3 regions of the Mesorhizobium sp. M0500 genome follow, and region 1 is predicted to be linked to each of the others. Evidence: predicted binding sites of a transcription regulator. Region 1 holds the regulator's gene; each other region holds the start of a gene.
What was found. The regulator LexA, encoded in region 1, represses DNA repair genes until DNA is damaged. The targets are predictions, from matches to a motif close to TGTTCNNNNTGTGTTCNG.
Positions count from the first base shown of each region.

Region 1 (7,442 bases):
AGCCCATGGCGAGCGGCCGCATCAGGCTGACAATCGATGTGATCTCAACCGCCAGGCCGACACTGCGCTACATGCCGGAACGGGTCCGCGTTTCGGCGATGAAGATACCGGCTGAGCTGACCGCCGGTTCCGAGATCACCGGCTATGTGCGGCTGCTGCCGCCGACCGGCCCGGTGCGGCCCGACAGCTATGATTTCTCCTTCGACAGCTATTTCGCCGGTATCGGCGGCAGCGGCTTTTTTCTCGGCAATCCGAAAGTCGTGTCGTCGGGCAGCATGCCGCTTGCCGCGCAGCTTTCTTCCGCGATCGAAGACGCGCGCGAATCCATCGCCGACCATATCCGCAGCCGCATCGGCGGTGCCGAGGGCGAGATTGCTGCTGCGCTGATCGTCGGCGTGCGCGCCGGCATTCCCGAGGAGATCAACGAAGCGATGCGGCGCACCGGCATCTACCACATCATCTCCATCTCGGGGCTGCATATGGCGTTGGTCGCCGGCACCATCATGGCGCTGCTGCGGGGTGCCTTTGCGCTGTTTCCCGATTTCTCATCGCGACGGCCGGTCAAGAAATATGCCGCGGCCGCCGCGCTTTTTTCGATTGCGGCCTACCTCGTCTTTTCGGGCATTGTCGTGGCAGCCGAACGCAGCTTCATCATGCTGGCGGTGATGCTTATCGCCGTGCTGTTCGACCGGGCCGCGCTCACCATGCGCAACCTGGCGATCTCGGCCATCGCGGTCATCCTGGTGTCGCCGCACGAGGTGGTCGGTCCGAGTTTCCAGATGTCCTTCGCCGCGACGGCGGCCCTTGTCGGCGCCTATGCAGGCTGGTCCGATTACCGCGCCGGCAGGGCCACCACGCCGCCGCCGCGGCGGTCGCCGCTACGCTTTGCCACTCGAAAGGTCCTGCTGGGCATGTGCGGTCTGGCCATGACCTCGATCATTGCAGGGAGCGCCACGGCGCTTTTCGCCATATGGCATTTCCAGCGCGTGGCGCCGCTCAGCCTGTTCGCCAATCTGGCCATCATGCCCATCGTCTCACTGGTCGTCATGCCCTTCGCCGTTCTCAGCGCGCTGGCGATGCCGTTCGGTGCGGATGGCCCTTTCCTCTATGTCATGGGCAAGGGGCTGACGGCGATGATCGCCCTGTCCGGGTGGATCTCGGAGCGCTCGCCGATCGATGCGGTCGGGCTGATTTCGCTGAGATCCGTCCTTCTGGTGACGATCGCCCTCGTCATTGCCAGCATGGCGACGACCTGGTTGCGGCTGGCGGCACTTCCTTTTGCGCTCGCCGGCTTGCTGACGACAACGCAGACACGCATACCCGACGTATTGGTCTCGGAGGACGCACGGCTGGTCGCGCTGCCGATCGGCAGCGGTGAACTCGCGGTCAACCGGGCACGCCCGAATGAGTTCACCATCGACAACTGGAAACGCGCGCTCACATCAGAGGCTATCGTCGCGCCGGAAACACCTGGAAAGAACGACCCGCAATTCGACATTGCCGATCCGGCCGACCTACCGCCGGGCATGCCGTTCATTTGCACGGACGGCCTCTGCCTTGCCAGGCATCCATCCGGCGCGATCATCGCGCAAGCCAAGGACCGCGATATTGCGCGGCCAGCCTGCGCCTTTGCCAGCTTGATCGTCATCGACGACGCCACCGCCCATAACCCCTGCTACTACGACCGGCTGGTCCTCGTCGTCACCAAACGGCAACTGGCGCGCGCGGGAAGTGCCGCCGTCTATTTCGATCCACAAGCGGCAACGCGCGCCGAGATCCGCTTTGCCGTCGAAAAATCATACCGGCCCTGGCACGTGCAGCGGAAATTTTCACGCGCGGCACGGGGCCTGCCGCCATACCGCAGGGCCGACAACCCCAAAGCCGGCGCCAAGGGCGGAGCTCAGTAGCGGCGGATCAGTCCGACGAGCTTGCCCTGCACCTTGACCCTGTCTGGTCCGAAGATGCGCGTCTCGTAGGCCGGATTGGCGGCTTCCAGGGCGATCGAGGCGCCCTTGCGGCGGAACCGCTTCAGCGTCGCTTCCTCCTCGTCGACCAGTGCCACCACGATCTCACCGGGGCTCGCCGTATCGGCATTGCGGATGATCACCGTGTCGCCGTCGAAAATGCCGGCCTCGATCATCGAATCGCCTTTGACCTCGAGCGCATAGTGCTCGCCGCCCATGATCATATCCGGCGGAACCGAAATCGAATGCGTCTGGTGCTGGATGGCATCGATCGGCACACCAGCGGCGATGCGGCCCATCACCGGGATCGAAACGGCGGCGACGACATCGTCGTCATTTCCGGCTGCGGGCACGCGCGACGATGACGGCTTGCCTTGCCGAGAACCGCCTTGCCCAAGACTGCCCTGGATGACACTCGGCGAGAACTTGCGTGCCGCATTGAGGCCGGGGGCGATCGAGTCAGGCAGGCGCAGCACCTCCAGCGCACGGGCCCGATTGGGCAAACGGCGAATGAAGCCGCGCTCCTCCAGCGCCGTAATCAGCCGGTGGATTCCGGATTTGGAAGCCAGGTCGAGCGCTTCCTTCATCTCGTCGAATGAAGGCGGGATACCGCTTTCCTTCAACCTTTCGTGGATGAACATAAGCAGTTCGTGTTGTTTGCGTGTCAGCATAGCGACCCCCAACAGAATCAGAAAAACAAACCCAGAACAAACACTATCTGTTCCAGTTGTGTTCCGCAACTGTTTAAAGTTTAATGAATGCGTTAAGGCTCGGGAAACAAACGACGTCCCCTACCGGCGTACCGCATTTTCACCGCCGCGAGCCTCATCGCCTTGATTCTGCTTTCGTTTGCGCCCTTCTGGCCTCCTAGAAGGCGGCACTGGCATCGGCCGTCGGTCGGCAAAGGGCACGGAAGTGAACCCCTATCGACTGTGCGGTTTGGTCAATGCACCGTGAACGAAACGAACTCAAAACGCCAACCTCGCGGTTAAGTTTCCACCGCCTGGTCAGGCTGCTTCTCGCCGGTGGAGCCTTGCTGCGCATAACCAGGTAATGGAAGAACAGTCGATGCGTGTCCTGCGTTGCGTTGGATCTTGGGGGAGCAGACAAATCATGACAGGAATTCCCGATCTCGTGGCCATAAAAGCGATGGATGCCGCGGATCCGCTGCGCGCGATGCGCGACCGCTTTGTGTTGCCGCAAGGAGTGATCTATCTTGACGGCAATTCGCTAGGAGCTGCTTCACGTGCCGCTTTCGATGAACTGCACAAGGCCGCGACCCGAAGAATGGTCGCATGATCTCATCCGCGCATGGAACACGGCCGGCTGGTTCAACATGCCGCTTGAACTTGGCGACCAGCTCGGGCGCCTGATCGGTGCCGCGGCCGGCCAGACGGTGGTCTGCGACACGACATCAGTCAACATCTACAAGCTGCTGCACGCCGCCATGGCCATGCGACCGGAGCGGCAGGTCATCGTCGCCGAGGGCGATAGTTTTCCGACGGACCTCTACATGGCCGAGGGTGTGGTTTCGACGCGAAAAGATACGCTGCTGCGCCTCTCGGGGGTCGACGCGCCGACCATCGAAGAGCTGATCGACGAACGCACCGCCGTGGTGCTGGTCAACCACGTCAACTACAAGTCGGGCGAACTGCGCGACATGCCGACGCTGACGCGCAGGGCTCAGGAAGCCGGGGCGATGATCGTCTGGGATCTCTGCCACACCGCCGGCGCGATGCCAGTCGAGCTCGACAAGGCAAACGCCGATTTTGCCGTTGGCTGCACCTACAAATATCTGAATGGCGGCCCGGGCGCGCCTGCCTTCATCTATGCGGCTGAGCGGCATCTTTCCGACATCCAGCAGCCGCTCACCGGCTGGTGGGGCCATGCACGGCCCTTCGCCTTCGAGCCAGGCTATGCGGCCGGCACCGGCATCCGCCGGTTTCTGTGCGGCACCCAGCCGGTCCTGTCGATGCGCACGCTGAAGGGCGCGCTCGACATCTGGAACGATGTCGACATGACGGCGGTGCGCAAGAAGAGCATCGCGCTGGCGGATCTGTTCATCGAGCTTGTCGAGGCAAAGTGCGGCACTTACGGGCTCACGCTCGAAAGCACGCGCGATGGGGAAAAACGCGGCAGCCAGATTTCATTCATGCATGAGCATGGCTACCAGGTCATGCGCGCGCTGATCGAACGTGGCGTGATCGGCGATTTTCGCGCGCCATCGACCATGCGCTTCGGCTTCACCCCGCTCTATGTCGGCTATGCCGATGTCTGGCAGGCCGTCAAAGTGCTTGAGGATATCCTGCGCACCGGTGCGTGGAAGGATGCGCGCTTCGCCATCAAAGCAGCTGTCACTTGAGATTGATGCGAGAGCTGGAATCGTGAGGCTGGCGACGACGTGCCGCGCGATGCTCACGGCTACGTTGCAAGGCCATATTGCCAGGGAGGGCGCAGGGTGTTCGAACGTCACATTGCCGATTGGGACAACGCCTATGCCAACGGCGCCAACATAGCCGGCAGCGATCGCTGGCCGGCGGCCTGGATCGAGCCCGCGCGGGTTTTCCGCGACGTGCTTTCGACCGAGGGCAGGGCGCGGCTCGACATGGCCTATGGCGACAACCCACGCAACCGGCTCGATCTTTTCCTGCCGGCCATCAAGCCCAAGGGACTCGTGGTGTTCGTTCATGGCGGCTACTGGATGGAATTCGACAAGAATTTCTGGTCGCATCTTGCCGCTGGCCCTGTTGATCGCGGCTATGCGGTGGCGATGCCGTCCTACACGCTCTGTCCGCAGATACGCATTGGCGGCATCGTCAAGGAAGTCGGCGCGGCGATCGGCAAGGCGGCGGCGATGGTCCCAGGGCCGCTGATGCTGACCGGGCACTCGGCCGGCGGCCATCTTGTTAGCCGGATGGTTACGGCGACGACGCCGCTGGCGCCCGAAGTCGTCCGGCGCGTTCGTCACGTGGTGTCGATCTCGGGGGTGCATGATTTGCGCCCGATCATGCGCACCGGCATGAACAAGACGATCGCGATCGATGAGGCCGAGGCGCAGGCCGAAAGCCCGGTGCTGCTGCGCCCGATGGACAAGGCCCGCCTGACCTGCTGGGCCGGCGGCGGCGAGCGCGCCGAATTCCTGCGTCAGAGCGCGTTGCTGGCCAACATCTGGATCGGCCTGGGTACCGCGACCAGCTCGGTCGTCGAGCCTGACCGGCATCATTTCAACATCATCGACGGTTTGGCCGATCCAGACCATCCGCTGACCCGGACCTTGATCTCGGAGTGAGGCAGGTTCAGCGTAGCATCAGCACGTCGCAGGGGGAGCCCGCCGCTGCGGCAGGCGCGAACGGCGCGCGAACGATCAGCCCGTTGGCATCGGCCAGCATTTTCAGCATCGAGGAGTCCTGGATGCCGAACGGCGTCGCCACGAGCGTACCGGCGTCATCTATGACAACAGCCCGCACATAATCTTGCCTGAGATCGTTGGCCGGCATGGCGGCACCGAGCCGTGCCCGACGTATATCCTGCTGAAAGGCGCGGCCGCCGAGCCGCGCCAGCAGCGGCTTCAGGAAGAGCTGAGTGCAGACCAGGCTTGCCACCGGATTGCCGGGCAGGCCGATGCAGCGAATGTCTCCCAGCCGCCCGAACATCAGTGGCTTGCCCGGCCGCATGGCGATCTTCCAGAAATCGAGCGTCATGCCTTGCCCGGTCAGCACGTCATGCACGAAGTCGTGGTCACCGACCGAGGCACCGCCCAGCGTGACGATGACGTTCGCGCCAGCCTTCACGGCCTTTTCAACCAGCGCAGCGATCGCCTCCCTGCGGTCCGGCGCGATGCCAAGGTCGAGCGCGCGCGCACCGACCGACTGTGCGGCAGCGGCGACACCATAGGCGTTGGAGGAGATGATCTGGTCGGGGCCAAGATCGCTGCCCGGCGGCAGCAATTCGTCGCCGGTGGCGATGATGGCGACCAGCGGCCGTTTGACCACGCGCACCTCGGGGTGATTGGCCGATGCCGCCAGCGACAAGGCCGCCGGGTCGAGCAGGCGGCCTTTGGGCAGCAGGACATCGCTCTTGGCGAAATCGAGCCCGAGGCGGCGGATGTTGCGCCCCTGCACCGTCGGTTCCGTCACTTCGACGCTGCCGCCACCGAGATCGCGGACGTTCTCCTGGATGACGATAGTGTCGGCGCCTTCGGGAAGCGGCGCGCCGGTAAAGATGCGCACGGCCTGCCGCTGCTGCACCGTTCCGGCAAAGCCGCGTCCGGCCGGCGCCATGCCGACCACCGAAAGCTTTGCCGGTACGGACGCGATATCGGCCGCCCGCACGGCATAGCCGTCCATGGCGGAGGCGTTGAACGGCGGCTGGGTGCGGAGCGCCACAACCGGCTCCGCCAGCACGCGGTCGGCGGCATCCAGCAGTGCGACGCGTTCGCCCGGCAGCGCTGCTGCGCCGTCCAGCAGGCGCTCGAGCGCCTCGGCAACTGGGACCAGCGCCATTATCGGCCTGCCTCGGTGGCCCCGTCTCCGGTGATCTTGTAGTCGCCGGATTTGCCGCCGGTCTTTTCAACCAGCCTGATGCCGGAGATGACCATGGCGCGGTCGACCGCCTTGGCCATGTCGTAGATGGTCAGGCAAGCGACCGAGACGGCACTCAGAGCCTCCATCTCAACGCCGGTCTTGCCGGTGACGCGGGTCAATGCTGTCACCTTCAGGCCGGGCAGCGCGGCGTCCGCCTCGATATCGACAGATATCCTGGTCAGCAGCAGCGGATGGCAAAGCGGGATCAGTTCATGCGTCTTCTTGGCCGCCATGATGCCGGCAATGCGCGCGGTGCCCAGCACGTCGCCCTTCTTGGCGTCGCCGGCGAGGATCATGTCCAGCGTCTCGGGCCGCATCGCGACAAAACCTTCTGCGACTGCCGTGCGCACCGTCTCAGCCTTGTCGCCGACATCGACCATGTTGGCTTCGCCCTGCGCGCCAAGATGGGTGAGGGCGGCCGCCATCCTCAAACGACCTCTGCCGGCGCCTTGCCCGTCAACAGCAGGCGCGTTGCCGCGGCCACGTCCTGCTGGCGCATCAGGCTCTCGCCGACCAGGAAAGTCGCAATGCCGCTCTGCTCCAGCCGGCGGCAATCGTCGTGCGAAAAGATACCGCTCTCGCTGACCAGATGGCGGTCGGCCGGCACCATCGCTACCAGCCGCTCCGAGGTCTGTAGGCTGGTTTCGAAGGTCCGGAGATTGCGGTTGTTGATTCCGATCAGCCGCGACGACAGCCGCAGCGCGCGTTCCATTTCAGCCTCGTCATGCACTTCGACCAGCGCGTCCATGCCGAGCCCGAACGCTGTCGCTTCGAGTTCTCTTGCCAACGCGTCGTCGACGCTGGCCATGATGATCAGGATGGCATCGGCGCCCCATGCCCTGGCCTCGTAGACCTGATAGGGGTCGAACAGGAAATCCTTGCGCAATGCAGGCAG
Region 1 is NZ_JAMYRB010000009.1:15,278-22,719, forward strand. It holds gene NKI70_RS17935 (ComEC/Rec2 family competence protein) at 1-1,907, shown strand, start outside; gene lexA (transcriptional repressor LexA) at 1,901-2,635, opposite strand; partial or broken gene kynU (kynureninase) at 3,078-4,326, shown strand; gene NKI70_RS17950 (hormone-sensitive lipase) at 4,423-5,253, shown strand; gene NKI70_RS17955 (molybdopterin molybdotransferase MoeA) at 5,261-6,466, opposite strand; gene moaC (cyclic pyranopterin monophosphate synthase MoaC) at 6,466-6,972, opposite strand; gene trpC (indole-3-glycerol phosphate synthase TrpC) at 6,975-7,442, opposite strand, start outside.

Region 2 (7,442 bases), on a different contig from region 1:
CAGAGATTGGGGCCGGATGCGGCTGTCGGACGCTGGCTCGGTCACGACAGGCCGCTGCCCGGATTTGGCCATCCGCTTTATCCCGACGGCGATCCGCGTGCGGAACCGTTGCTGGCCGCGATAGATGTCGATGATGGGCTGTTACGGCTTTGCGATGCGGCCTTTGCGGCAACGGGCATGCGCCCGAACGTCGATTTCGCTTTGGCCGCGCTGACGCGCGGTCTCCGTTTGCCGTCCGATGCGCCGTTCCGCCTGTTCGCGCTCGGCCGCAGCGTCGGCTGGGCCGCGCATGCCGTGGAGCAGGTGACAAGCAACGGCCTGATCCGGCCACGCGCCCGCTACCAGGGGCCGCTGCCGGAGCAGCTCTAGCCGCGCTGTTTGCGAAGTCTCAGCGGCGCCTGAGCGAAGGTTCGACGCGGCGCCTCGCCCCGGCAATCACGACATGGTGTCGAGCTTGCGCTGCATCGCGGCGATCTGCTCCTTCAGCTCCTGAAGGTCGTCGGGTTTTTCCGGCGTTTCCTTCCTGGCCGGTTCGGCCGGCGCTGCTGCCGGCGCCGAGCCCGCGGACGGGAACGGCGTGAACAGCCGCATGGCGTTCTGGAACATTTCCATGTTGCGCCGCGTCTGCTCCTCCAGCACCTTGATCGGCGTAGCGATCTTCATCATGTCCATCGGCGACTTGCCGAGGGCATCTTTCATCTGCTCGCGAAAGCGCTCCTGCTCCTTCGAGAAGGCCAGCATCGACTGCTCGAGAAAGCTCGGCACGATCATCTGCATCTGGTCGCCATAATAGGCGATGAGCTGACGCAGGAACGGGATCGGCAGCATGTTCTGCCCGTCCTTGTTCTCCAGCTCGAAGATGATCTGGGTCAGTACCGGATGCGTGATGTCGTCACCGGTCTTGGCGTCCTGGACAGTAAAGTCCTCGCCTCTTTTGACCATTTCAGCGAGATCCTCGAGCGTCACATAGGTGCTGGTGCCCGTATTGTAGAGACGGCGATTGGCATATTTCTTGATAACAATAGGTTCGTCTTTTGCGGCCATCTGCATCCTCCCCGGACACCGGGCAGCTTAAGTAAGCCGCCGGTAACGATTGCGCCTTTTTAAAGGATATGCGCAAAAGCGTCATGAATCCAAGCAGTTTGTGCAGTGCGGGAACATTTTATGCTGCGCAGCACGGATGGGCCGCCGTTGCAGCGACGGGCGGCATGCTTGCGGCAGTGGGACGCCATGCCCATTTCGGGTTTGACTCGGGTTGTGGAAAGGGCAAGAAAAGTCCCCGACGGCACCCGAAATCGTTCCCCGAAAGCCTGGAGAAGAACATGTCCGCTTCCAACGCCATCGTTGTCGCCAGTGCAGCACGCACGCCCGTCGGCTCCTTCAACGGCGCTTTCGCCAACACCCCAGCCCATGAATTGGGTGCCGTCGCCGTCAGGGAAGCGCTGGTCCGTGCCGGCGTCGACGGCAAGGAGGTGGACGAGGTCATCCTCGGCCAGATCCTGACCGCGGCTCAAGGACAGAACCCGGCGCGGCAGGCGGCTATGGCCGCCGGCGTGCCGCAGGAGGCGACCTCCTGGGGCCTGAACCAGCTCTGCGGCTCCGGCTTGCGCGCCATCGCGCTCGGCATGCAGCAGATCGCCCAGGGCGATGCAAAAATCATCGTTGCCGGCGGCCAGGAATCGATGTCAATGGCTCCGCATGCGCAACATCTGCGCGGTGGCGTCAAGATGGGCGATTTCAAGCTGATCGACACCATGATCAAGGACGGCCTGACCGATGCCTTCTATGGCTATCATATGGGCAACACCGCTGAGAACGTCGCCCGCCAGTTCCAGATCACCCGCGACGACCAGGACCAGTTCGCACTGGCTTCCCAGAACAAGGCCGAGGCCGCGCAGAAAGCCGGGAAATTCAAGGACGAGATCGTTGCCTTTACAGTCAAGGGCAGGAAGGGCGACACCGTAGTCGACCAGGATGAATACATCCGCCACGGCGCGACAATCGATGCCATGACCAAGCTCAAGCCCGCCTTCGACAAGGAAGGCACGGTGACTGCTGCCAATGCTTCCGGCATCAACGACGGCGCCGCCGCCGTGGTGCTGATGACCGAAGCGGAAGCCGCAAGGCGCGGCATCACACCGCTGGTGCGTATCGTTTCCTGGGCGACCGCCGGTGTCGACCCGCAGATCATGGGGACGGGACCGATCCCCTCCTCGCGCAAGGCGCTGGCCAAGGCCGGCTGGTCGGTTGGCGACCTCGATCTGGTCGAAGCCAACGAGGCCTTTGCCGCGCAGGCCTGCGCCGTCAACAAGGACATGGGCTGGGATCCGGCCATCGTCAACGTCAATGGCGGCGCCATCGCCATCGGCCATCCGGTCGGCGCCTCGGGCGCCCGCATCTTCAACACGCTGGTCTACGAGATGCGCCGCAGAAGTGCCAGGAAAGGCCTTGCCACGCTGTGCATCGGCGGCGGCATGGGTGTTGCCATGTGCGTGGAAGCAATGGGATGAATGGCAAATTGTGAATGGTGAATGGAAGATCGGAGGGCTTACGCAATAATCATTCCCCATTCCCCATTCACCATTCACTCTGGGAGGGAAACGCATGACAAAGGTTGCAATCGTCACAGGCGGGTCGCGCGGCATCGGCGCGGCGATATCGGTCGCCTTGAAAAGCGCCGGCTATTCGGTCGCCGCAAACTACGCCGGCAATGAAGAAGCGGCGGCAAAGTTCAAGGCCGCGACCGGCATCCCGGTCTATAAATGGTCCGTCGCCGACTACGAGGCCTGCGCCGCCGGCATCAAACAGATCGAAGCCGATCTCGGTCCCGTCTCGGTGCTGGTCAACAATGCCGGCATCACTCGTGACGCGATGTTCCACAAGATGACGCGCGAGCAATGGAAAGAGGTCCTCGACACCAACCTTTCCGGCGTCTTCAACATGACGCATCCGTTGTGGGGCGGCATGCGCGACCGCAAGTTCGGTCGCATCATCACCATCTCCTCGATCAACGGCCAGAAAGGCCAGGTCGGCCAGGTCAATTATTCGGCCTCGAAGGCCGGCGATATCGGCTTCACCAAGGCACTGGCCCAGGAAGGCGCGCGCGCCGGCATCACCGTCAACGTCATTTGCCCTGGCTACATCGCCACCGAGATGGTCAAGGCAATGGACGAGAAGGTCCTCAACGAGCGCGTCATCCCGCACATCCCGGTCGGCCGTCTCGGCGAGCCGGAGGAAATCGCGCGCTGCGTCGTCTTCCTCGCTTCCGACGATGCCGGTTTCATCACCGGCTCGACCATATCAGCCAATGGCGGCCAGTACATCGCCTGATCGTTTATCTTTACGTTGAGACAGATACGCGCTTGGACGAACGGGCCTGCAAAACGGCCCGTTTCTATAGCGGTCTTCCCGTTGCAAGATCTCGATGCGGCACGCTGCCCCAATCCGGCACGCAAAGGTTAACGGCCGCTGCGCAGCCTATGCAAAAACCGCCCGGCAGCCTGTGGATTCTCGGTGGAAAAGCTGTTCACAACACAACATGCAGCGGTGAACAAACCAAGAAACTTCGGCTATCTCTGATTCGTCGCCGATTCGTTCCGGCTTTGAGCGGAACGTTAACGGCGAGAGCTGAAAACACCCTCGAAATGATTGAAGCGCGTTAGGAAACATCAATAATTTCATAATGTTGTGCGAAGCAGATTGGCCAGCCACGACCATTCACCGGCAAAGGTTAACCGCAGTGCTCGCTTGGATGCCACTTGCATAAATCGGGCCAGTTTCCGTGATTCAGCATGTGGTGAGACTCGCCGACAGAAAACCCAGATGTAGCCGTGAACAAACCCTGAATCAGCGCGAGTCAGTGATTCGTCGCTGATTCGTTCCAGACTCGTTCCAACTGTTAATCGGGAACAGATTTTCTGGCTTCGAACCAACCAATCGGCCTGCCCTCGGCATATTCCGCTTTCGCTTCGCGCCCGAAATCCCTATGTGTCGCCTGTCATACGCGGCCAATATGGGCGCGCTCCCGACAATGCGAGGCAGAGAGCCTTATTTCCAGGCCGATGAACATCTATCCGAAACACACTGAACCGCTGATCCTGTCGGGTCGAGACGTGACGGCCGTGCTCGGCCCGACCAATACCGGCAAGACCCATCTCGCGATCGAGCGCATGGTGGCGCACGAAAGCGGCGTCATCGGCCTGCCGCTCAGGCTGCTTGCCCGCGAGGTCTATACGCGCGTCTGCGAGAAGGTCGGCGCCCATAAGGTGGCGCTCATCACCGGCGAGGAAAAGATCCAGCCGGCGGGCGCGAAATACTCGGTCTGCACCGTGGAAGCGATGCCGCGCGAGACCGACGCCGCCTTCGTTGCCATCGACGAGGTCCAGCTCGCCGGCGATCTCGAACGCGGACACATCTTCACCGATCGCATCCTGCATCTGCGCGGCCGCCAGGAGACGCTGCTGCTCGGCGCCGCCACCATGCACGGCATTCTGCAGCGCCTGCTGCGGGGCGTGTCGGTAGTGACGCGACCACGCCTGTCGCATCTTGCCTATGTCGGCTCGAAGAAGCTGACCCGCCTGCCGCGGCGCACGGCGATCGTCGCCTTCTCGGCCGACGAGGTCTATGCCATCGCTGAGCTGATCCGCCGCCAGCAGGGCGGTGCCGCCGTCGTGCTCGGCGCACTCAGCCCGCGCACCCGCAACGCCCAGGTGGCGCTGTTCCAGTCGGGCGACGTCGACTACCTCGTCGCCACCGACGCCATCGGCATGGGCCTCAACCTCGACCTCGACCACGTCGCCTTCGCCCAGAATCGCAAATTCGACGGCTACCAGTACCGCAACCTGACGGCGGCCGAGCTCGGCCAGATTGCCGGCCGCGCCGGCCGGCATCTGCGCGACGGCACCTTCGGCGTCACCGGCCAGGTCGATCCGCTGGATGATGAACTGGTCAACAAGATCGAGGCGCATGATTTCGATCCGGTGAAAGTGCTGCAGTGGCGTACCGCGCATTTCAATTTCGCCAGCCTCGATGCGCTGAAGCGCTCGATTGAGACCAACGCCCCGGTAGAAGGCCTGACGCGCGCACTGCCGGCAGTAGACGCGCAGGCGCTCGAGCATCTGTCGCGCGACGACGACATCCGGGCACTCACCACCGATGCCAGGCGCGTGGCGCTGCTTTGGGAAGCCTGCGCGCTGCCCGACTACAGGAAGATCGCGCCGGCCCAGCATGCCGACTTGATCGCCTCCATCTACATGGACCTTGCCAGGCATGGCCATGTCGACGAGAACTACATGGCCGAGCAGGTGCGCCGTGCCGACACAACCGAAGGCGACATCGACACGCTGTCGCACAGGATTGCCCAGATCCGCACATGGACCTTCGTTTCCAACCGGCCCGGCTGGCTGGCCGATCGGGCACACTGGCAGGAAAAGACGCGCGAAATCGAAGACAGATTGTCGGATGCGCTGCATGAGCGGTTGACGAAACGTTTTGTAGACCGCAGGACTTCCGTCCTCATGCGGCGCCTTAGAGAAAACACGATGCCTGAAGCCGAAATCAGCCCAACCGGAACCGTCCTCGTCGAAGGCCATCATGTCGGCGAGCTGCAGGGTTTCCGCTTCACCGCCGACCAGAGCGCCGGCGGCGAGGACGCCAAGGCGGTACGGGCGGCGGCGCAGAAGGCGCTTGCCGCCGAGTTCGAGGCGCGGGCCGAGCGCTTCGGCGCCTCTGCCAATGGCGACATCGCCCTGGGTTCGGATGGCACGCTACGCTGGATCGGCGCGCCGATCGGCACGCTGGTCGCCGGCGAAGACGCTTTGAAGCCGCGTCTCGTTCTGCTCGCCGACGAGCAACTCACCGGCCCGGCACGCGACAAGGTTGCGGCGCGCGCCGAGCGCTTCGTCAACTTCCAGATCGAATCCCTGCTGAAGCCGCTGGTCGATCTCAAGAATGCCGAGCAGATCACCGGCATCGGCCGCGGCATCGCTTTCCAGCTTGTCGAGCATCTCGGCCTCATCAACCGTCGCGACATCGCCGACGAGATGAAGTCGCTCGACCAGGAAGGCCGCGCGGCGCTTCGCCGTCTCGGAGTGCGCTTCGGCGCCTACCATGTCTTCGTCCCGGCGCTGATCAAGCCGGCGCCGGCCGGGCTGATAACGCTGCTGTGGGCGCTGAGAAACGACGGCAAGGACAAGCCCGGCTTCGGCGATGTCGTTCACGCACTGGCCTCCGGCCGCACCTCGGTGGTCATCGATCCGACCTTCGACAAGACCTTCTACAAGCTTGCCGGCTACCGCAATCTTGGCCGGCGTGCTGTACGCGTCGATATTCTCGAACGGCTGGCCGACCTGATCCGGCCGGCGACCAACTGGAAGCCGGGCCTCGGCCCTCGCCCCGACGGCGCCTATGACGGTCAGTCGTTCATGGTGACGCCGCCGATGATGTCGATCCTCGGCGCCACCGCCGACGACATGGAAGAAATCCTGAAGGGACTCGGCTATCGCGCCGATGCCAAACCGGCGGCCGAGGTCAAGGCGCGGCTCGAAGCACAGGACAATGCCGCGCGTGAAGCTGCCGCTGCAAAGCAGGCGGCGGAAGAGGCTGCGCGAGTCGAGCAGGCGAGGATGGCGGAAGCAGCTGCCGCGGCAGAGCCGCCGGCGGAGGCTTCGGAACCTGTGTCGGATGCGGCTCCTGTTGCGGAGGCGGCGGCCGAAGCTGTGACCGAAGCGACGGCAGAGCCTGTCGCGGAAGCTCCAGCCCCTGAAGCTGCGGCAGAAGTCACGCAAGAGACCCGGCCCGCCGCGGAGGCGACTGCTGAAGCGCCTGCGGAACCAGCGGCCGAGCCAAGGGCGGAACTTGGGGCGGAAACTGAGGCTGCGGCACCGGCAGAACCGCCGGTTTTCGAAACTATGGAAACATCGCCGGCCGAACCTGCGACGACGGCGGAAGCCGTCGCCGGCGAGCCCGCTCCAGAGGCCGAGGAGCCAAAACCCGTTCTGTTGTGGCGGCAGGGCCGTTTCGACCAGCGCCCGCGTCATCGCCAGCATGACAACCGCCCCCGGGACAATCATCGGGACAATCGCGCGCGCAATGGTCAAGCTGCGCCGGACAGCCGCAGCGATGCGCCGGCAGATGCCGGCGGACAACCGGCGCCGGGCGACCGGCCCGCCCGTCAGGGGCGCCACGACCAGCGCGACGGCGCCGGCAAGCCGCGCTTCGATCGCAGCAAGTTCAAGCCCAGGCCGCAAGGCGAGGCGGCAGATCAGCGCGCCGGCAAGCCGCAAGGTGAACGCCCGGACCGGCGCGAAAACCGGCCCGACTGGAAGGCTGGCCGGCAGGACGGCAAAGGCGGCGCCCAAGGCGCAAAACCCGCCTTCCAGCCAAAGCCGCGTGAGGAACGCCCGGTCCGCTTCGACCCGGACTCGCCCTTCGCCAAGCTCGCC
Region 2 is NZ_JAMYRB010000002.1:215,550-222,991, forward strand. It holds gene NKI70_RS04855 (citrate/2-methylcitrate synthase) at 1-369, shown strand, start outside; gene phaR (polyhydroxyalkanoate synthesis repressor PhaR) at 436-1,044, opposite strand; gene NKI70_RS04865 (acetyl-CoA C-acetyltransferase) at 1,323-2,510, shown strand; gene phbB (acetoacetyl-CoA reductase) at 2,605-3,330, shown strand; gene NKI70_RS04875 (helicase-related protein) at 4,062-7,442, shown strand, end outside.
Region 2: a site for LexA is predicted at 3,877-3,894, ahead of NKI70_RS04875 (helicase-related protein). Genes of this name have one in related genera too.

Region 3 (7,442 bases), on a different contig from region 1:
GGCGGCGTAGAGGATGCGGCGATGCACCGGCTTGAGGCCATCGCGCACGTCCGGCAGCGCGCGGCTGACGATCACGCTCATGGCGTAATCGAGATAGGAGCGCTGCATCTCCTCGATGATGGATATCGGCTCGATGCCGGTGGGGCCGCCGTCGGCGCCGCGCGGTGTCTTTTGGTCGGTCAAATCGGATCACAATCTAATCAGGAATCACTTGGTGCTTATATAGGAAGCCAGCCTGAAACTCCAACAATCGCGGCAGTTTTCCAGTGTGGTTTTTAGCGGCAAATTCAAAAGGATAAACCAATTGCGACGATATGGCCGTGGCACCCTTTCACGGGCGTCGCCGGCGGGCGCGATAAGTACCCGGCGCCTCGCCCATCAGCCGCCGGAAACGACGATTGAAGGTTGATAGATCGTTGAATCCCGCCGAAAAGGCAATCGCCGAAATCGTCTGATCCGACGTCCGGAGCCGCACGGCTGCCCTGTGCAGCCGCGCTCTCAGCAGGAATTGGTAGGGCGTCATACCGGCGACGTGCCGGAAGGTGCGCAGGAAATGGTAAGGGCTGGTGGCGGTCTCGTCGGCGAGTTCGGCAAGCGAGATCGGCCGGTCGGCATCGACTTCGATGCGCCGCACCGCTTCGGCAACACGCTTCTGGTCACGGCGGCTCGGCGTCCGTCCCCGATCCGTGGCGCTGCAAGCCGCTGTCACCGCGGCACCGGCAATGCGCAGGGCGAGTTCCTCGAACGCGCCGGTGTCGGCCATCTCGCGCGCCGCCTCCGCTTCGGCAAGCAGCGGCACCAGCGCCGGCAAGGGCGGCAGGCGCGGCGTGCCGAAATCGAGCGTCTTCGTGCCCGGCACGTCGGCGACGATCCGCTCCATATAGGCCGGTCCGAAATGGAAGGAGAGGCAGCGGTCGCCGGCACCATGCTCGTGACCGCATTCATAGCATGTGCCGGGATTGCCGAGCAGGAGCGCGCCCGGCGCCAGCATCGCCGTGCCCTCGCGCGCACGATAGCGGAAGGTGCCGTTGGTTACGGCGGCAACGCAGAAATCCCGATGCTCCTCCTCGAATGGCCTGTCGGCGGCGCTGGCGGTGCAGATGACATCCGACACCTGCCAGCCTCGGCCCGACGCCAGCCTGTGCGCGCTCGTCGTCATCGCCGAAACATAGCAACTTTTCCCAAGCGCAGAACCCCTGTGAGCCTCTATGCTTGCCGGTCTCCTGACAAGATGAGAGCGAAGCCATGTCCAATTCCTTTGCCAAGGCCCTGCACAGCGGTGGGCCCGTACCGGCCCTTGCCGAGAAACTGAATCTTTATGGCCGCTTCATCGGCGCCTGGACGTTCGACGCCACGCGCCATCTCGAGGACGGTCAGGTGCTGACCGGGCGCGGCGAAGTGCATTTCGGCTGGGTGCTCGAAGGCCGCGCGATCCAGGACGTATGGATCCTGCCTGCCCGTGACGCCGGCCCCTCGCCCTCGCTCGGCAAATGGACCTTCTATGGCACGACGTTGCGCGTCTACGATCCCGGCGTTGACGCCTGGCACATCTTCTGGAGCGATCCGCGCAATCAGTACTACAGCCGCCAGCTCGGCCGTGCCGAGGGCGACACCATCATCCAGCAAGGCGCAGACGGCACCGGATCTGCTGTGCGCTGGAGCTTTTCGCGCATCACCGAAAATTCGTTCCGCTGGCTGGGCGAACGCTCACAGGACGACGGCGCCACCTGGCGTCTCGAAGTCGAGTTTCTGGCGCGCCGGGCCGTCAGCCCCTGATCCGCACGGTTTCCACTGGCTCCGCTTTGCTCTACCAATCCCGTTATCCGGCTTTGCCGGCGGGGAGGGTCAGCATGCCGAGCTTCGACAGCCTGTTCAACGCCTTCGTCACCATACTGGTGACGATCGATCCGCCCGGCCTGGCGCCGCTCTTCCTCGCCGTGACCCGCGGCATGAACCGCGAGGAGCGCAACCAGGTCTCCGTGCGCGCCTCGGTCATCGCCTTCCTGGTAATGGCGTTGTTCGCAATCGCCGGCGCGTCGATCCTGTCAGTCTTCGGCATCACTCTGCCGGCCTTCCGCGTCGCCGGCGGCTTTCTGCTGTTCTTCATCGCCTTCGAAATGGTGTTCGAGCGCCGGCAGGACCGCAAGGAGAAGATCGGCGACGTCGCCATCACCAGGGACATGATCCACAACATCGCCGCCTTTCCGCTGGCGATCCCGCTTATTGCCGGTCCCGGCGCGATTTCGGCGACCGTCCTGCTCTCAAGCTCGTTTCAGGGTTTGGGGGCGCAGACAGCCCTTGTCGGCATCATCGCCATCTGCTTCGTCATCACCTACCTGGTGTTCGTGCTGTCAGAGCGCATCGACCGTATCCTCGGCCAAACCGGCCGTTCGATCCTGACAAGGCTGCTCGGCGTCATCCTGGCGGCGCTCGCCGTACAGTTCGTCGCCGACGGCATCAAGGCGCTGATGGCGACGTAGGGACAACCCTACTTCGCTGTCGTTTCAATGACTTCGAAGTCGTGGGTAATCTCGGCAGTCTTGGCCATCATTGCCGAGGCCGAGCAGTATTTGTCGATCGAAAGCCCGATCGCCCGCTTCACCTTGTCGTGTGATAGCGCCCGGCCCTTGACGACAAAATGCATGTGAATGCGGGTGAACACCCTGGGATCGGCTTCTGCACGGTCGGCATCGAGTTCGACCACGCAATCTTCGACCGCCTCGCGCCCCTTTTCGAGGATATGGACCACGTCATAGGCCGAGCAGCCGCCAGTGCCGATCAGCACCAGTTCCATTGGGCTCGGCCCCGGCGTCTTGCCCTCCGGCCCGAACGCAGTGCCTAGCACCAGCTTGTGCCCACTGGCGGACTCGCCAACGAAAGTGCGCTCCTCGACCCATTTGACCCTTGCCTTCACCTGATACGTCCTTTCACCGCTCAAACGCACAACGTCCCGAAAATCCAAGACAGATTTTCGGGACGCCATTTCGTGGCCAAGGTGCCGGCGCTTTTCGTCGCAAGGGCAGTCCGCCCCGAGAAATCAGAACGGGATTTCGTCGTCCAGCTCGCGCGACGAACCACCGCCGCCGCCCTTGTTGGCGCCACCGCGATTGAAACTTTCGCCCGGGCCGGACTGGCCGAAATCGGAACCGCGGCTCGCACCACCACCGGCATAGTTGCCGACCTGGCCGCCGCCCTCGCCCCGCGCATCGAGCATCTGCAGCTCGCCGCGGAATTTCTGCAACACGACTTCGGTCGTATAGCGGTCATTGCCGGTCTGGTCCTGCCATTTGCGCGTCTGCAGCTGGCCCTCGACATAGACCTTCATGCCCTTCTTCAGATACTGCTCGGCCACCTTGGCGATCTGGTCGTTGAAGATCACGACATTGTGCCACTCGGTCTTTTCCTTGCGCTCTCCGGATGTCTTGTCGCGCCAGCTTTCCGACGTCGCGATGCGGATGTTGACGACCGGGTCACCCGAATTCAAGCGGCGGATTTCAGGGTCCGCCCCGAGGTTGCCCACCAGAATGACCTTGTTGACGCTACCCGCCATGATACTTCTCCGCGCTCATCCGAAACCGAATTTTTGTCGCCGCACCTTACAGGCTATGGACAATCCCTGCCTGTCGTCGCTGCCTTTTCCCACAAGGTTTTTGTTCTCTTTTCGTTCTATAGGAGAGGCCCTGCACTGTCAATAGTTGTCAGTAAGAAGTAGTGTCTTGGCGTCGAATTTCCACAGACCATGGGATCGAGGCGAACGCATGAAGATGGTTGCGCACGACGATCAGCCGCAAGAAGAATGGCGGACGGGAGTAAAGACCCGCATGCATGTCTCGGCCTGCAACGGCGCAACTCAACTTTGCATATTCGAACAATGGGTCGAACCCGCGGTTGGCGCCCCGACACATTGGCACCCGGTCGAGGAAGTGCTTACCGTCATCGCTGGCAGGGCCGAGATGTGGATCGACGAAGAGCATCTCGTCTTGACTGCCGGACAGTCGCTTGTTGTTGCCGCGCACAGGCAACATGGCTTCCGAAACGTCGGCTCCGAATTGCTTCATATTCATGCTGTGCTCGCGTCACCAGTTTTCGAGGCGACGTTCAACGGATCCCCCGACATGGTGAGACGCTGGCCTCCAGCGAGTTTGTAAAACCTCGCCTGTCTTAAAAAACACCGCCTGTCTTAAAAAACACGGCTTGCCAAACCGATAAGTATTGACTTATGCCTTCGGCATGATCGAAGCAGACATTTTTCGGGCACTAGCGGATCCAACGCGTCGCGCCGTCTATGAGCGGCTCGCCGACGGCGAGATGACGGTGTCGGAACTGCGCACTGGCATACCGGTATCGCAGCCGGCGGTATCGCAACATCTCGCAGTGCTGCGCGGCGCCGGCCTCGTGGTCGAGCGCCGGGCCGGTCGCAATGCCTATTACCGCGTCGATCCGAAGGGGCTTGCGCCACTGCTCGGCTGGATCGAACGCTACCGTGCGTTCTGGCCAGAGCGCATCGAAAGACTCAAGACGGTTTTGAAGGACATGGACCAATGACCAGCCGAGGCACAGAACGCGCCGAAATGGCCGCAGACAAGATCGAGTTCGAGTGCGAGCTGCCCGAACCGCCGGAAAAGGTGTGGCGGGCGCTGACGGTGCCGGACCTGCTCGCGGCCTGGATGATGCCGAACGACATCAAGCCCGAAATCGGCAACCGCTTTGCCTTTAAAGCGCCGAATGCGCCGATCGAGTGCGAAATCCTCGACGCGGATCCCGGACGGCTGCTGCGCTATTCCTGGCGGGAGCGGCCGGCGCCCGGCGATACGCAGGTGCCGCCCGGCAGCCCCCTGGACAGCGCAATGAACGACAGCCCAGTGGACAGCATCGTCACCTTTACGCTCGACCGCACCGTTTCCGGCGGCACGCATCTGCGCATCGTCCATGATGGTTTTGCTCGGGCAGCAGTGCCGGAGATCGCGATGGCAGGCGCCGGTTGCCGGCTTTCGTTTGAAGCGCGCACTCCCAGACACAAGCAGATCGCCGCAAACACGCCGCGCCTCTTCCTGCGCGCGGCCTGAACGACAACAGTCAACGGAGAGAACCGATGAGCGGCCTTGCCAATCTGGTGCCAATGGTGATCGAGCAGTCGAGCCGCGGCGAACGCGCCTTCGACATTTTTTCGCGGCTGCTGCGCGAGCGCATCGTCTTCATCAACGGGGCGATCGACGACGGCACCTCGGCGCTGGTCTGCGCCCAGCTTCTGTCGTTGGAATCCGACAATCCCGACAAGGAGGTCTCGCTCTACATCAACTCGCCGGGTGGCGTGGTGACCAGCGGTTTCGCGATCTACGATACGATGCAGTATATCAGCTGCCCGGTCTCCACGGTTTGTATGGGCTTCGCCGCCTCGATGGCCTCGTTCCTTTTGATGGCCGGCACACCGGGGCGGCGGATCGCGCTACCCAACACCAGCATCGTGCTGCATCAGCCTCTCGGCGGTTTCCAGGGCCAAGCCTCCGATATCCAGCGCCATGCCGAGGGCATCCTTCGCACCAAGCGGCGCATGACCGATCTTTACGCCCGCCATTGCGGCCGCACCTACGAAGAAGTGGAACGCACGCTCGACCGCGACTTTTTCATGACCGCGCAGGAGGCCAAGGATTGGGGCCTCGTCGACCATGTTTTCGACACTCGCAAGCAGGCCGCATGAACGAGCTGGGCCGGCGGACGGAACTGACGCGATTGAGCGCCCGCAATTTCAGCGACATCGGTCTGGTCTTGCCGCTATCGCGGCACTATAGTCCGGCGATGACCGCCAGCCGCTCGTCCAGCCTGTTATGCCTTGCTATCGCTACCGTAGCCGGCACGAACATGCTGGTGGGTATGGCACTTGCCCAAGATAATTCGATGTCTTCGCAAAAGGGCGCCCTGCCCGGTGTGACCAGCGATTATCGCATCGCCGAGCCAGCGCCGCGGCCTGAGCCTGACGATATGGCTCCAGGCAGCGGCAACGGCACCTTCAAGATTGGCGATACCGACGTTCGGATTTCCGGTAGCATCACCATCGATGTCGCTACCGGCGGGATCAGGCCCTCCAGCCGCTAAGCTCGCCTGGTGTGAACCACAAATATTGCGCTTCAAACGAACAGCCCCGCCATTGCGTTTGCAACTGACGGGGCTTCTTGGATCTGAAATCCAAATTGCCGGGAGTGTACTGCCGGCATTTTATTTCGGATGCTTCGCGGCATTCAGCCGACGATCCGACTAGCAGTCTCTGATTTTATGGGGATCAGCAGGTCCGTTTGGCGGGCAGCGAAAACGCCTGACCCTGGCCACTTATACCTGCCGCGGCTCCAGCGACACGTGGAGCCTCAACGAACAATCCGGTGGAGTCATGCCTCTGCTCTCCTTCTGTTGGTTGCGACTGTCGTCGTCGAAGCGCTCATCGCATAACCCGCGGCGTCTCGCAGGCTAGCCCCAGGCCGCGAGGCCATCGAAAGACGGCCGGCTTCGTTGACGTCTGGAGTCTGCCCCCACGGTGCAGGGACGTCAACCTTGAATAGCCGATTACCGAAAAATGTGATCGCGAGACGTTTTGGGAAGCCGGCCCCACGGGCAGCTTTTGTCAGGAGCGTGTTCGGCCTTTGTTCTTTCCGCTTGCCCGTTCGCGCGAAAGGCGGTTAAACGCTTTGGTCGAGAGTTGTGGCGTCTCTCGAAAAGGCGGCGAAATTGCCTACATAGGGGGTGGTCGGGAAAACCCGCCCATCCCACGAATTCCAGATTCTGAGGCGGCGACCGGCGATGGCCGACCATAAATATCTCTCCATTCGCGGGGCACGCGAACACAATCTGAAGAATGTCGATCTCGACCTGCCGCGTGACAGCCTGATCGTCATGACCGGCCTGTCGGGGTCGGGCAAGTCGTCGCTTGCCTTCGACACCATCTACGCCGAGGGCCAGCGCCGCTATGTCGAGAGCCTTTCGGCCTATGCACGGCAATTCCTCGAAATGATGCAGAAGCCGGACGTCGACCAGATCGACGGCCTGTCGCCAGCCATCTCCATCGAGCAGAAGACCACCTCGAAGAACCCACGTTCGACGGTCGGCACCGTCACCGAGATCTACGATTATATGCGGCTTTTGTTCGCCCGCGTCGGTGTACCCTATTCGCCGGCCACCGGCCTGCCGATCGAGAGCCAGACGGTCTCGCAGATGGTCGACCGGGTGCTTGCAGTCGTGGAAGGCACCCGGCTGTTCATCCTGGCGCCGATGGTGCGCGGCCGCAAAGGCGAGTACCGCAAGGAGCTGCTGGAGCTGCAGAAGAAGGGTTTTCAGCGCGTCAAGGTCGATGGCGTCTTCTATGAGATCGCCGACGTGCCGGCGCTGGACAAGAAGTACAAGCACGACATCGACGTCGTCGTCGACCGCATCGTCGTGCGCGGCGATCTGGCGAC
Region 3 is NZ_JAMYRB010000011.1:105,396-112,837, reverse strand. It holds gene gyrA (DNA gyrase subunit A) at 1-183, opposite strand, end outside; gene NKI70_RS20405 (helix-turn-helix transcriptional regulator) at 332-1,159, opposite strand; gene NKI70_RS20400 (hypothetical protein) at 1,246-1,776, shown strand; gene NKI70_RS20395 (MarC family protein) at 1,851-2,480, shown strand; gene NKI70_RS20390 (OsmC family protein) at 2,489-2,914, opposite strand; gene NKI70_RS20385 (single-stranded DNA-binding protein) at 3,038-3,550, opposite strand; gene NKI70_RS20380 (cupin domain-containing protein) at 3,759-4,148, shown strand; gene NKI70_RS20375 (ArsR/SmtB family transcription factor) at 4,231-4,545, shown strand; gene NKI70_RS20370 (SRPBCC family protein) at 4,572-5,066, shown strand; gene NKI70_RS20365 (ATP-dependent Clp protease proteolytic subunit) at 5,093-5,698, shown strand; gene NKI70_RS20360 (hypothetical protein) at 5,695-6,093, shown strand; gene uvrA (excinuclease ABC subunit UvrA) at 6,790-7,442, shown strand, end outside.
Region 3: a site for LexA is predicted at 3,652-3,669, ahead of NKI70_RS20385 (single-stranded DNA-binding protein). Genes of this name have one in related genera too.